DNA from 3 places in the Pseudomonas sp. FG86 genome. Region 3 is predicted to be linked to each of the others. Evidence: predicted binding sites of a transcription regulator. Region 3 holds the regulator's gene; each other region holds the start of a gene.
The links. Region 3 encodes FliA, which starts transcription of late flagellar genes. Its sites were predicted from a motif close to CTAAAGTTTNNNNNNNNNNNGCCGNTAA; they were not measured.
Positions count from the first base shown of each region.

Region 1: the regulator FliA is predicted to act here: its motif matches at 1,892-1,919, upstream of ACODSV_RS04640 (methyl-accepting chemotaxis protein).
Region 2: the regulator FliA is predicted to act here: its motif matches at 1,831-1,858, upstream of ACODSV_RS01065 (methyl-accepting chemotaxis protein).

Region 1 is NZ_JBMDIS010000005.1:21,252-25,421, reverse strand. Features, by position in the region: gene ACODSV_RS04645 (methyl-accepting chemotaxis protein) at 1-1,610, opposite strand, end outside; gene ACODSV_RS04640 (methyl-accepting chemotaxis protein) at 1,965-3,179, shown strand; gene ACODSV_RS04635 (response regulator) at 3,189-3,557, shown strand; gene ACODSV_RS04630 (STAS domain-containing protein) at 3,581-3,868, shown strand; gene ACODSV_RS04625 (chemotaxis protein CheA) at 3,910-4,170, shown strand, end outside.
Region 2 is NZ_JBMDIS010000001.1:240,007-244,176, forward strand. Features, by position in the region: gene ACODSV_RS01055 (NorM family multidrug efflux MATE transporter) at 1-707, opposite strand, end outside; gene ACODSV_RS01060 (LysR substrate-binding domain-containing protein) at 860-1,780, shown strand; gene ACODSV_RS01065 (methyl-accepting chemotaxis protein) at 1,958-3,934, shown strand; gene pdxR (MocR-like pyridoxine biosynthesis transcription factor PdxR) at 3,955-4,170, opposite strand, start outside.
Region 3 is NZ_JBMDIS010000094.1:3,599-7,768, reverse strand. Features, by position in the region: gene ACODSV_RS31290 (chemotaxis protein CheA) at 1-154, opposite strand, end outside; gene ACODSV_RS31285 (protein phosphatase CheZ) at 166-954, opposite strand; gene ACODSV_RS31280 (chemotaxis response regulator CheY) at 973-1,347, opposite strand; gene fliA (RNA polymerase sigma factor FliA) at 1,515-2,255, opposite strand; gene fleN (flagellar synthesis regulator FleN) at 2,252-3,085, opposite strand; gene flhF (flagellar biosynthesis GTPase FlhF) at 3,191-4,170, opposite strand, start outside.

The sequences.
Region 1 (4,170 bases), on a different contig from region 3:
TGGCTGGACAGGCCCTCCACCGTGGCCCCGGCCTGGGCAGACACCGTGTTCTGCTGGCCAATCGTGCCCACTAGTTCATCCATCGAGGCGTGTAACTCACCGGAGTAGTGCTTGAGCTGCGAAGCGATGTCCTCCTGCTGGCGCTCGGCCTGGGCCAACACCAGGCCCAAGTCGGCCAGGCCTTCGAAGACTGGCAGGATATTGCGGTCCAGGCCTCGGGTATTCAGGGTGTCGGTGAAATCATTGTTCTTGAACGCCGCAATCTGCTTGACCACCACATGGTTCAACCCCGCCAGCTTCTTCACCTGACGCCGCAGGAAAAATGCCTTGAACTCGCCGTAATGGGCGATGAAATTGTCCACGTACTCATCACTGAAACTCGCACCCTTGGCCACCCGAAAGAAGAAAATCGCCGTCAGCGTCTGATTCAGGTTCAAGCCCAGAATCTCCCCGAAGGTCGAAAACCCCGCCAACGGCACATCCCCAAAAATGCCGGCCATGCTGCCCAGCTCGGCGCCGTTATTCAGTCGGCGCAAAATGCAGTCATTCAAAATCCCCGCCACCGGCTGGCCGCCCTTGCCACGCAAAAACTGCTCGTAGTCCAGGCGTGTGGCCTCACGCAATGGCGTACGTCGCACCATCACCAGCTCTTCGCCCGGCGCCACGTCGCAAAACAGCTGCACGATCTGCTGTTCATAGTCGATGCGTGCGATGGAGCGCACAAACAACTCACTGCCCACCCGAATCGCGAACGAGTAATCCGCCAGCTTCGACTCCAGTGCCTGGGGGGCGCAATTGAACGCGTCACACAGCGCCTGCACCATGCTCTTGATATTGCCGCTGCTGTCGATCACCTGGTCAATTGTGCGGTCCTCCACCGAGGCGGTCAGCACACTGAAGGTCAAATCCGCGGCCTTGAAGTTTTGGCTTTTAAACACGCCAAAGCGCACATTGGCGGCAGTCTTGAGGAACACAATCTGTGCATGGTTCTGATAACTGCGCTGGCCATCGTGGATCAGCGTTTTCTGGAAATCCGACTTACCCCCGGCCGACCCGCCTACGAACAAGCATGGAAAACGCCCGGACTCATACAGCGCCTCCATGAAAAACGATTCCGACGCCGACAACCCATCGAACACCACGTAGGCCAAGGTGTCGCGGTGATCGATTGAGGTGTGCACCTGCACCCGCTTGATATTGGCCACCAACTTGGCGATCCGCTCCTGCATCCCCAAGCGCTTGCCGCCGCTGCGAATGTCCTCACACTCCAACGGCACCATCACCACCTCGGCAGAGGCAATCACACTGTCATCAAACAGCTGCAACACCATCCGGTCCCAGCGCTCGCCGGTCGCGCAATACAGCGAATCAGCGGCGTTGCACAACTCACCGGAGGTGGTGCACAGGCTGATGGCGGTTTGCGGAAAGCGACGCTTGAGCTTGGCGGCGACCTGGTCGATGTCCAGGTGGGGGGAGATGAAACCGGTGATCAGGGTGGGTGTGATGCGCAGGGTGGCCAATGAAGACTCCAATTCATTGGCGGTGCAGGTGAGGGTGGCGGTGCCTTGACGATCGGCCCGGGCTTTTTTTAGAAGGGAAAGTGGGTTCATAGGGCTGGCTCGAACGGGTGGAGGGGGCAGGGTATAGACATGCGATTAGTAGGGTTATCGGCAGGTTGCGTGGGGGCTGTAGGGCGAGGGGTAGAGAGGCGACGGATGGATGGTTTCGGGCCTCCCCCCATTCCAAAGGACGATGTTGAGCACGATGGGAATGAGGTCCAGGCCTTTCTCTGTCTTGTGCCAGACGTCAGAAAAGTGCCGGACCAGGGGACCCCGAACTCCCTGGTCTGTCACCCGCTGGTCATAAATCAGACGGAAGGCACATAAGGTGTCTAAAGTTGCTCTGTACTGGGCAGATAAACCCTATGTCGTTTATATCCGCAACAACGTTCAAGGATCGAACTCATGACCCAGCGTCAAGCCAGCCGCATTTCCCCTACCGGTCATCCGCGTTTTCGCTGGTTTGCTTTCATCCCGGTCCTGCCCGCCGTCGTGTGGATACTGGTGCAATCAACTTCTGCGGCCAACCTGGCGGCCTGCGCGGTACTGGTGTTGATCGGCTTCGGTGCCTGTGCCTGGAGCGCGGGTTCGCAGCGTGACGCCACGCGGCGAGCCATTGCGCGTGCGCAGGCGGATCAGGCCGACGCGGACGCGGCACATAACGGCATGGCCGCGCGGGCACAGCTTGATGAAGTGTTGCTGGGCGCCATGCCGATCTGGGCCAAGCAGGTGGAAAGCTCGCGCCATCAGACCGAAGAAGCCATTGTGAGCCTGGCCAACCGTTTTACCGGCATTGCCGCACGGTTGCAGGAAACGGTACAAGCCTCGCAGCACGCTGCGGGTGAGCTGGATGGCCAGGCCGCCGACGGCGCGCTTGAGGTGCTGGCGCGCAGCGACAGTGAGCTGAGCCAGGTGATCAATTCGCTCAAGGCGACCCAAAGCAGCCGTGACCAAACCCTGGCCCAGGTCCGTAGCCTCACCGCCTATACCGGTGAACTGCGCACCATGGCCGCCGACGTGGCGGCGATTGCCGCGCAAACCAACCTGCTGGCGCTCAACGCGGCCATCGAGGCGGCGCGGGCTGGCGAAGCCGGTCGTGGCTTCGCCGTGGTGGCCGATGCGGTGCGCAGCCTGTCGAGCAAATCCAGTGAAACCGGCCAACAGATGTCGGCCAAGGTCGACATCATCAATAACGCCATCACCCAATTGGTACAGGCCGCGTCCAGCAGCGCCGACCAGGACAGCCACTCGGTGGCGGCGTCCGAAAACAGCATTCAAGTGGTGCTCGAGCGCTTCCAGAACATCACCGGGCGCCTGGCCGAGTCCGCCGACCTGCTCAAGCAGGAAAGCTACGGCATTCGTGATGAGATGACCGAGGTGCTGGTCAACCTGCAATTCCAGGACCGGGTCAGCCAGATCCTCAGCCACGTGCGAGACAACATGCACGCCTTGCATGATCACCTCCTGCAGGCCAGCCAGGCCCCTGACCAGGCGGTCGCCGTCGACGCCCGGCAGTGGCTGGCGCGCATGGAAGCCACTTATGCCACCGACGAGCAACGGCGCATCCATCATGGCGAAGCGGCCGTGCAGCAGAATTCTCAAGACATTACCTTCTTTTAGGAGCACCTCATGGCGAAGAATGTATTAGTGGTCGACGACTCCAGCAGTGTGCGGCAAGTGGTTGGCATTGCCTTGAAAAGCGCCGGTTACGACGTGATCGAAGCGTGCGACGGCCGGGATGCCCTGGGCAAGCTCACCGGGCAGAAGGTGCACCTGATCATCAGCGACGTAAACATGCCCAACATGGACGGCATCACCTTCGTCAAGGAGGTCAAGAAGCTGGCCAACTACAAGTTCACCCCGATCATCATGCTGACCACCGAGTCCCAGGAATCGAAGAAGGCCGAGGGCCAGGCCGCTGGCGCCAAGGCGTGGGTGGTCAAGCCGTTCCAGCCGGCACAGATGCTGGCAGCGGTCTCAAAACTGATTCTGCCCTGACACCCGGCGCCAGGGAGGCTCCCATGCCCATCACCCATGAAACATTTGATGACACCACCCGCGTGTGCATTGACGGCGAACTGACGATCTACACCGTCGCCGAACTGGCGGGCGCGCTGCTGCCGCAGCTGGGCGCGACGCCACGCATGGCGCTGGACCTGTCGCAGGTCACGGAACTGGATGGCGCCGGCCTGCAGTTGCTCGCGGTCATCCAGCGTGAAGCCGGCATCGCCGGCACAGCCTTGAGCGTGATCGGCCAGAGCCAGGCGGTCACGCAGGCACTCCAACTGTGTCGCGGCGCGGTCTTGTAGTCAGCGCCATCCACGTTCATTGATCGACAAGGAAAGTTCAGGTGAGCATCAATCTCGATCAGGCACAGCAGACATTCATCGTCGAGGCGCGCGAGCTGTTGCAAGCCATGGAGCAATCCTTGCTGCAACTGGAAAGCGAGCCCGGCGACCAGGATGCCATTGGCGCGATTTTCCGTGCCGCCCACACCATCAAGGGCTCCGCCGGGCTGTTCGGCCTGGAGCCTGTCGTGAGTTTTACGCATATTGTCGAGGACGTACTCGACCGCCTGCGCGACGGCAGTGTGGCGGTCGATGCCACGCTG
Region 2 (4,170 bases), on a different contig from region 3:
TATTGAGTGTTGAGACGCAGCAGGCCGCTGCTTAGCGGGTAGGCCGCATACGCCCGGTTGCTGCGGATGTACCACATCAGCGCCAGTGCCATGCTGTTGGCGACGATCGCCGTGACCAGGCCGATGCCCATCAAGCCAAGTTTCGGCAAGCCGAACATGCCTTCGATCAAGGCATGGTTGAGCAAGTAGTTGACCACCGTGCCGCCGAGGCTGATCACCATGACCGGTGTGGCCTTGCCGATGGCGCTGGTAAAACCGCGCAGCGCCATGAAACTCAGGTAGCCGGGCAGGGCGAACGGTAGGATCGTCAGGAATTGCCCCGCCGAATGCACGTTGGTTTCGGTTTGGCCGAACATCAACAGCACCGGCTTGAGGTTCCACAGCAGCAAGGCCGCCACCAGCGCCATCAGCCACGCGAGCCATAGCCCGGCCTGGGTCAGGCGCGTGGCGCCTTCGATATCGCCCGCGCCGTGGCGGATGGCAACCAGGGTGCCCACGGCGGCAATCACGCCGATGCAAAAAATCGCTACGAACGAATACGTCGCCGCGCCGAGGCCGCCGCCGGCCAGGGCTTCAGGGCTCAGGCGCGCCATCATCAGGGTGTCGGTCAGCACCATCAGCATGTGCGCCAACTGGGAGGCAATCAACGGCCCTGACAACCGCAGAATGGCCCAGAGTTCGGTACGTGCCGGATGCCGCATGATCATCACGCTCAGAAAGTCAGAGAATTGGGGAGGGGTTGATTCTCGGCGCTCTCAGCCCATTGCACAAAGGGATAAAAGCGATCGTTTGCATGATTAAAACTCATGCCTGATTGATTCTGGTAGGGTTTGCCCATTGCGCTGTCGGAGCTTTCCCTATGTCTCGTCGTCTTCCTCCGCTGTATGCCTTGCGGGCCTTTGAAGCCGCATCGCGGCACAACTCCTTCACCCGCGCCGCTGAAGAACTGTCGATTACGCAAAGCGCAGTGAGCCGGCACATCCGCACCCTGGAAGAGCACTTCGCCTGCCGCCTGTTCCAGCGCAGCGGCCGTAACCTGCAGCTCACCGAAGCCGCGCGCCTGCTGTTGCCTGGTGTGCGCGAGGGATTTGCCGCGCTGGAACGGGCCTGTCATACCCTCAATGCCGAAGACGACATCCTGCGTATGAAAGCGCCGTCCACCTTGACCATGCGCTGGCTGCTGGCGCGCCTGAGTCGCTTCCGGCATTTGCAGCCGGGCAACGAGGTGCAACTGACCAGCGCATGGATGAGCGTGGATGAAGTGGACTTCAATCAGGAGCCATTCGATTGCGCGGTGTTGTTGAGCGATGGGCATTTTCCGGCGGATTGGGAGGCCAGCTACCTGTTCCCGGAGTTATTGATTCCGGTGGGTGCGCCGAACCTGTTGAGTGACGGTCCCTGGGATGTGAACCGCCTGGCCACCGCCGAGTTGCTGCACCCCACGCCCGACCGTCGGGACTGGCGCAGTTGGCTGGAGCGCATGGGCCTGGCTTCCCAGGTGTCGCTCAAGGGTGGGCAGGTGTTCGATACCCTGGAACTGGGCATGATCGCCGCCGCGCGCGGCTACGGGGTGTCCATGGGCGATTTACTGATGGTGGCCGAGGACGTCGCCCAGGGACGGCTGAGCCTGCCGTGGCCAACGGCTGTCGCCAGTGGTGAAAGTTACTATCTGGTGTGGCCGAAAACCCGCCCGGGTGGCGAGCGCTTGCGTCGGCTGGCGGAGTTTCTGCAGGGCGAAGTGCAGGCGATGGTGCTGCCAGCAGTCGAGCGTCTCGATTGAATCGCTTCAGCGCTTTCTCGCAACCGTTTGCGTGATACCCCTGTGAATAGCTCAAGTATTGCCCAAGCCCGCCGAAGTAGGGGTGTTGGAACTATCGTGCACCAACGTTACCCACCAGATAATTCGCCGAGCAGCGCTATGAGATCAGGATGATCCTGGCCTCGGCCAGGAGCTGTCATGTCTCAACCTCGTGCCCGGATCGCTTCCCAGTTAGGTCTTGCATTAGCCGTGATTCTGGCTGTCGTTATCAGCGGCAGCACTGTTTTCGCCTTGCGTTCCCTTGACTCCGCCAACCTCGACACCCGCGAGGAGCACTTGGCCAGCGAGGCGCGCTTGCTTGCCGACCAACTCAATACCTTTCACAGCACCTTGCGCGAGAGCACTCAGCGTTTGAGCGGGCTGTTTGAAAAGCGTTTCGGCGCGGGTTTGAGCGTGCACGGTGATCAGCAGATGGCTGTGGCTGGCGTACAGACCCCGGCCCTCTACCTGGGCAGTGACCTGTTGAACAATGATTTCGATGAGGTCGATGAATTCAAGGACACCTCCGGCGGCGTGGCCACCGTGTTTGTGCGCAGCGGCGAAGACTTTATCCGCATCAGCACCTCCCTGACCAAACAGGATGGCAGCCGCGCCATCGGTACGGCCCTGGACCACCAGCACCCGGCCTATCAGCGACTGCTCGCGGGGCAGAGTTATGTCGGCCGCGCCGTGTTGTTCGAACGTTCCTACATGACCCAGTACACGCCCGTGCGTGACGCGGCTGGCAAAGTTATCGCGGTGTTGTTTGTCGGCTTCGACTACACCGACGCGCAGAACGCGCAGTTCGACAACCTCAAGCGCTTCCGCATCGGCCAGACCGGTTCACTGGCCCTGTTGGATGAACAGAAACGCTGGCTGGTGCCACCCGCTGGCGTGCAGGCGCTGGATCAAGCGGTTCCGGTGATGCTGGACCTGGCCAAGACCCCAGGCAAGGGCCGCTTCTGGAGCGACAAGAACGAAGATTTCTACAGCGTCTCGGTGCCGTTCGAGGGCGGCCCGTGGTCGGTGGTTGCGAGCATGCCCAAGGCCGAGATTCGCTCGGTGACCTGGGGCGTCGGTATTCGCCTGGTGATCGGCAGTGTGCTGGCGATGCTGCTGGCGGTGGGGGCAACGGTCTGGTTGTTGCGCAGCAAGCTGGCCCCCTTGAGTGACCTGGTACGCCAGGCCGAAGCCCTGGGCGCGGGTGACTTGAGCGTACGCCTCAATGTGTCCAGCCATGACGAGATCGGCCAACTGGCACGCAGCTTCAACCAGATGGGGGAAGCGCTGTCGACCATGGTTTCGCATATCCGCAAGGCGGCTGAAGAGGTCAACGGCCGTGCCCAGGCACTGTCCGGGTTATCCGGCGGCGCCTATGAAGGCATGGAGCAGCAGTCTGGCGAGATCACCAGCATGGCCGGCGCGGTCGAAGAGTTCAGCGCCACCTCACTGAATATCGCTGACAACATGGGCAATACCGAACGCCTGGCCCAGGAAAATGCCCAGCAGACCCGTATCGGGCGCACGTCCATGCAAGAGGCGTCGTCGTCCCTGGAGCATATCGCGACCGCGCTGAACAGCACTGCCACCGTCATCAACACCCTGGGCCAGCGCTCCCAGGAAATTGGCGGCATCGTCGGGGTGATCACCGCGATTGCCGAACAGACCAACCTGCTGGCACTGAACGCCGCCATTGAAGCCGCCCGCGCCGGTGAACAAGGCCGTGGCTTTGCGGTGGTGGCCGATGAAGTGCGCAACCTGGCGTCGCGCACCCGCCAGGCGACCGACGAAATTTCCGGGATGATCCAGAGCATCCAGCAGGAAACCGGCAACGCCATCAGCACCATGGAACACGGCAATGCACTGATGCAGGAAGGCCTGGCGCGTAATGCCGACGTGGCTTCGGCGCTGGCGCGGATCGACGAGCAAAGCCGCTCGGCCGGTCAGCAGTTTGCTGCGATCACCACCGCCACCCAGGAACAGAGCAGCACGGCGACCTTGCTGAGCAGCAACTTGCAGAGCATTGCGCTGGCCAACAGCGAGCAGCGTGAGGTGGTGTCCAACCTGGCCATTACCGCCAAGGAACTGGAGACGCTGGCGGCAAGCTTGCGGCACGAGGTGGATCGTTTTCGTTGAAGGCGGCCCAGGGCGTGTGTCTAGCGGGTCTTGAGCGCGTTAGCCAGGCGCAGCATGGCGATTTCGATTTCATGGGCGGTCAAGGACGAGTAGCCCAATAGCCAGCCCTGTTTCTGTGCGGTGCCGGCGTATAGCCGACTCAGGCCGGACAGTTGCACACCCGCGCTGGCGGCCTTGTGGATGGTTTTTTCTTCCGACCAACCCTCATGGAGCACGCAGGGAATTTGCAGCCCGCC
Region 3 (4,170 bases):
TTACAGTATGAAAACCGCGAAAAATTGCATTGAGCAGGTTCGCATCATCCGGGCGGCTTTCCAGCTCGACCAGTTGTTCGGACAATTGCTCTAAAATTTCGCCGGCCTCTACAAGGAAATCCTGAAGGATTTCTTCATCGGCGCCGAAGCTCATGGGTGTGCTCCTTAGAAGCCTAAACTGGATAACAGGTCATCTACGTCATCCTGACCTGACACAACGTCTTCACGTTTATCGGCATGAATCTGCGGACCTTCACCCTTGGCGAGATGTTTTTGTGGATCTTTTTCAGAGAGGATCGCTTCGCGGTCATGTTCGATGCCGGCGAAACGGTCGACCTGGCCGGCCATGAGTACCAATTTGAGCAGGTTGCTTTCCACTTCGGTGACCAACTGGGTCACACGCTTGATCACCTGACCGGTCAGGTCCTGGTAATCCTGGGCGAGCAGAATGTCATTGAGGTTGCTGGAAACCGTACGGTTTTCCTGCTCGCTGCGTGACAGGAACCCTTCGACCCGACGGGCCAGCTCACGAAACTCTTCTGCGCCGACTTCACGGCGCATGAAGCGACCCCAGTCAACGCTCAGCGCCTGGGCTTCCGTGGCCATGCCGTTGACCAGGGGCGTGGCGTTTTCCACCAGGTCCATGGTGCGGTTGGCCGCTGCCTCAGTCAGCCTGACCACATAGGACAGGCGTTCGGTGGCGTCGGTGATCTGCGAAATCTCTTCGGCTTGAGGCATGTGCGGGTCAATCTGGAAATTGACGATCGCACTGTGAAGCTCGCGTGTGAGCTTGCCCACCTCCTGGTACAGGCCGCGGTCACGGGTCTGGTTGAGCTGATGGATTAACTGCACCGCATCGCCGAACTGGCCTTTTTCAAGGCTGTCGACCAGCTGGTGAGCATGTTTTTTCAGGGTCGACTCAAAGTCGGCCTGCGATGATTCTTTTTGCTCCATAGCTCCCCCGTGGCAGCATTAGCCGTGGATGCGTTCGAAGATTTTTTCGATCTTCTCTTTCAAGGCCTGCGCAGTGAATGGTTTGACCACATAGCCGTTAACCCCGGCTTGGGCGGCTTCGATGATCTGTTCACGCTTGGCTTCGGCGGTCACCATCAGCACGGGAAGACTGCGCAGTTTTTCGTCGGCACGCACGTGGCGCAACAAGTCGATACCCGTCATGCCCGGCATGTTCCAATCGGTTACCAGAAAGTCGATGCTCCCGCTGTTGAGGATCGGAATCGCCGTAAGGCCGTCATCCGCCTCGACCGTGTTTGTGAACCCAAGGTCACGCAACAGGTTTTTTATGATCCGCCGCATCGTTGAGAAGTCATCAACGATGAGGATTTTCATGTTCTTGTCCAATTCGACCTCCAAGCAGTCTTAAACGCGCCCAGCACCTGGACGCGCCATTTCAATCAACAGGCGTTACACAAAAAGGACTGCCCAGGGCACCACGGTTAGCCCCCGCGGCGGCCAAGGCCCTCGCGGTTGCGTCTGCAGTGTCCCCACACTGCCTGTCAGCGCGCGCGCCACTCTCCCAATCGCCCCCGCAAGCGGGCCGCGCACTGGCTGTGCAGCTGGCTGACACGCGATTCGCTGACCCCCAGGACCTCACCGATTTCCTTGAGGTTCAGCTCTTCGTCGTAGTACAGCGCCAACACCAGTCGCTCACGCTCCGGCAAATTGGCAATTGCGTCGGCCAATGCGCCCTGGAAGCGTTCATCCTCCAGGTCACGCGACGGCTCCATATGCGTACTCGCGCCGTCCTCGTGCAACCCTTCGTGTTCGCCGTCCTGCAACAGGTCGTCGAAACTGAACAGGCGGCTGCCCAAGGTATCGTTCAAAATCCCGTAATAATCGTCGAGACTCAATTGGAGTTCGGCCGCAACTTCATGATCTTTAGCGTCGCGACCGGTTTTTGCTTCAATTGACCGAATTGCGTCACTGACCATGCGCGTATTGCGGTGTACCGAACGCGGCGCCCAATCGCCTTTGCGCACCTCATCGAGCATCGCGCCACGGATACGGATACCCGCATACGTCTCGAAACTCGCGCCCTTGCTCGCGTCGTATTTGGTCGACACTTCGAGAAGGCCGATCATGCCGGCCTGGATCAGGTCTTCGACCTGGACACTGGCGGGGAGGCGTGCCAGCAAGTGATAGGCGATGCGTTTGACCAAAGGCGCGTAACGCTCGATCAACTCACCCTGACTGTCACGGGCGGACTTCTTGTAGGCGTTGTAGCCGGTCGCTGTCATAGCACGGGTCCTGCGCTCGTCTGATGCACCAATCGCTCGACGAAAAACTCCAGATGCCCCCGAGGGTTAGCGGGCAACGGCCAAGTATCGACCTTCTGAGCAATAGCCTTGAACGCCAAGGCGCATTTCGAACGAGGGAACGCTTCGTAGACTGCACGCTGCTTTTGCACAGCCTTGCGCACACACTCGTCATAGGGAACTGCGCCGACGTATTGTAGGGCGACATCGAGAAAGCGATCCGTGACCTTGGTCAACTTGGCGAACAGGTTGCGGCCTTCCTGCGGGCTTTGGGCCATGTTGGCCAGCACGCGGAAGCGGTTCATGCCGTAGTCGCGGTTAAGCAGTTTGATCAGGGCATAGGCGTCGGTGATCGAGGTGGGTTCATCGCAGACCACCAGCAACACTTCCTGCGCGGCGCGCACGAAGCTGACCACCGACTCGCCGATCCCGGCGGCGGTGTCGATCACCAGCACGTCGAGGTTGTCGCCGATATCGCTGAACGCCTGGATCAGACCGGCATGCTGCGCCGGGCTCAGGTGCACCATGCTCTGGGTGCCCGAGGCGGCCGGTACGATACGGATCCCACCGGGGCCCTGGAGCAGCACATCACGCAGCTCACAGCGGCCCTCGATCACATCGGCGAGGGTGTGTTTGGGCGTCAGTCCCAGCAGAACGTCGACATTCGCCAGCCCCAGGTCAGCATCCAGCAGCATGACGCGACGGCCAAGCTCTGCCAGCGCCAGGGACAAATTCACTGACACGTTAGTTTTCCCGACGCCACCTTTGCCGCCGGTCACCGCGATCACCTGTACGGGATGCATGCTGCCCATTTTATTTCTTTACCTTGTCTTGCTTAGACGCAGGCTACATGGCTTGGCCGCGTGAATCGCTTGCAGACCATCGATGTAGATACATTTCACGGTGTTCATACTGACTCAACCCACCCGTTTTGCCGGGTTGTGGTAGAGGTCAGCGAACATGTCGGCCATCGCTTCCTCGCTAGGCTCTTCTTGCATTTGCACGCTGACGGCACGGCTGACCAACTGATGACGGCGCGGCAGATGCAGGTCATCCGGGATCCGCGGCCCGTCGGTCAGGTAGGCGACCGGTAGTTCATGACTGATGGCCAGGCTCAACACCTCGCCCAGGCTCGCCGTTTCATCAAGCTTAGTCAGGATGCAGCCGGCCAGCCCGCAGCGCTTGTAGCTATGGTACGCAGCGGTAAGAACTTGTTTTTGGCTGGTGGTTGCAAGCACCAGGTAATTTTTAGACTTGATGCCACGCCCGGCCAGGCTTTCCAGTTGCAGGCGCAAGGCCGGGTCGCTGGCTTGCAGCCCCGCGGTGTCGATCAGCACCACGCGTTTACGCAGCAACGGGTCGAGCGCGTTGGCCAGCGACTGGCCTGGGTCGACGTGGGTCACCGACACATTGAGGATGCGACCCAGGGTCTTGAGTTGCTCCTGGGCGCCGATACGGTAGCTGTCCATGCTCACCAGCGCGATATTCGAAGCGCCGTATTTGAGCACATAACGGGCCGCCAGCTTGGCCAGGGTGGTGGTCTTGCCCATGCCGGCAGGGCCGACCATGGCGATCACACCGCCCTCTTCCAGGGGTTCGATTTCCGGGGTGGCGATCATCCGCGCCAGGTGGGCCAGCAACATGCGCCAGGCCTGGCGAGGTTCTTCGATTTCGGTGGTCAGCGCCAACAGGTCGCGGGACAACGGGCCAGACAGGCCGATGCGTTGCAGGCGACGCCAGAGGTTAGCCTGGTGCGGTTTGCTGCCTTGCAACTGGGTCCAGGCCAGCGAGCCCAACTGCACTTCCAGCAATTCACGCAGGCCGTTGAGTTCAAAGCGCATCGAATCGAACACGCGCTGGTCGACTGCGGCAGCCGGCGCGGGCGCTGCAGGACGTG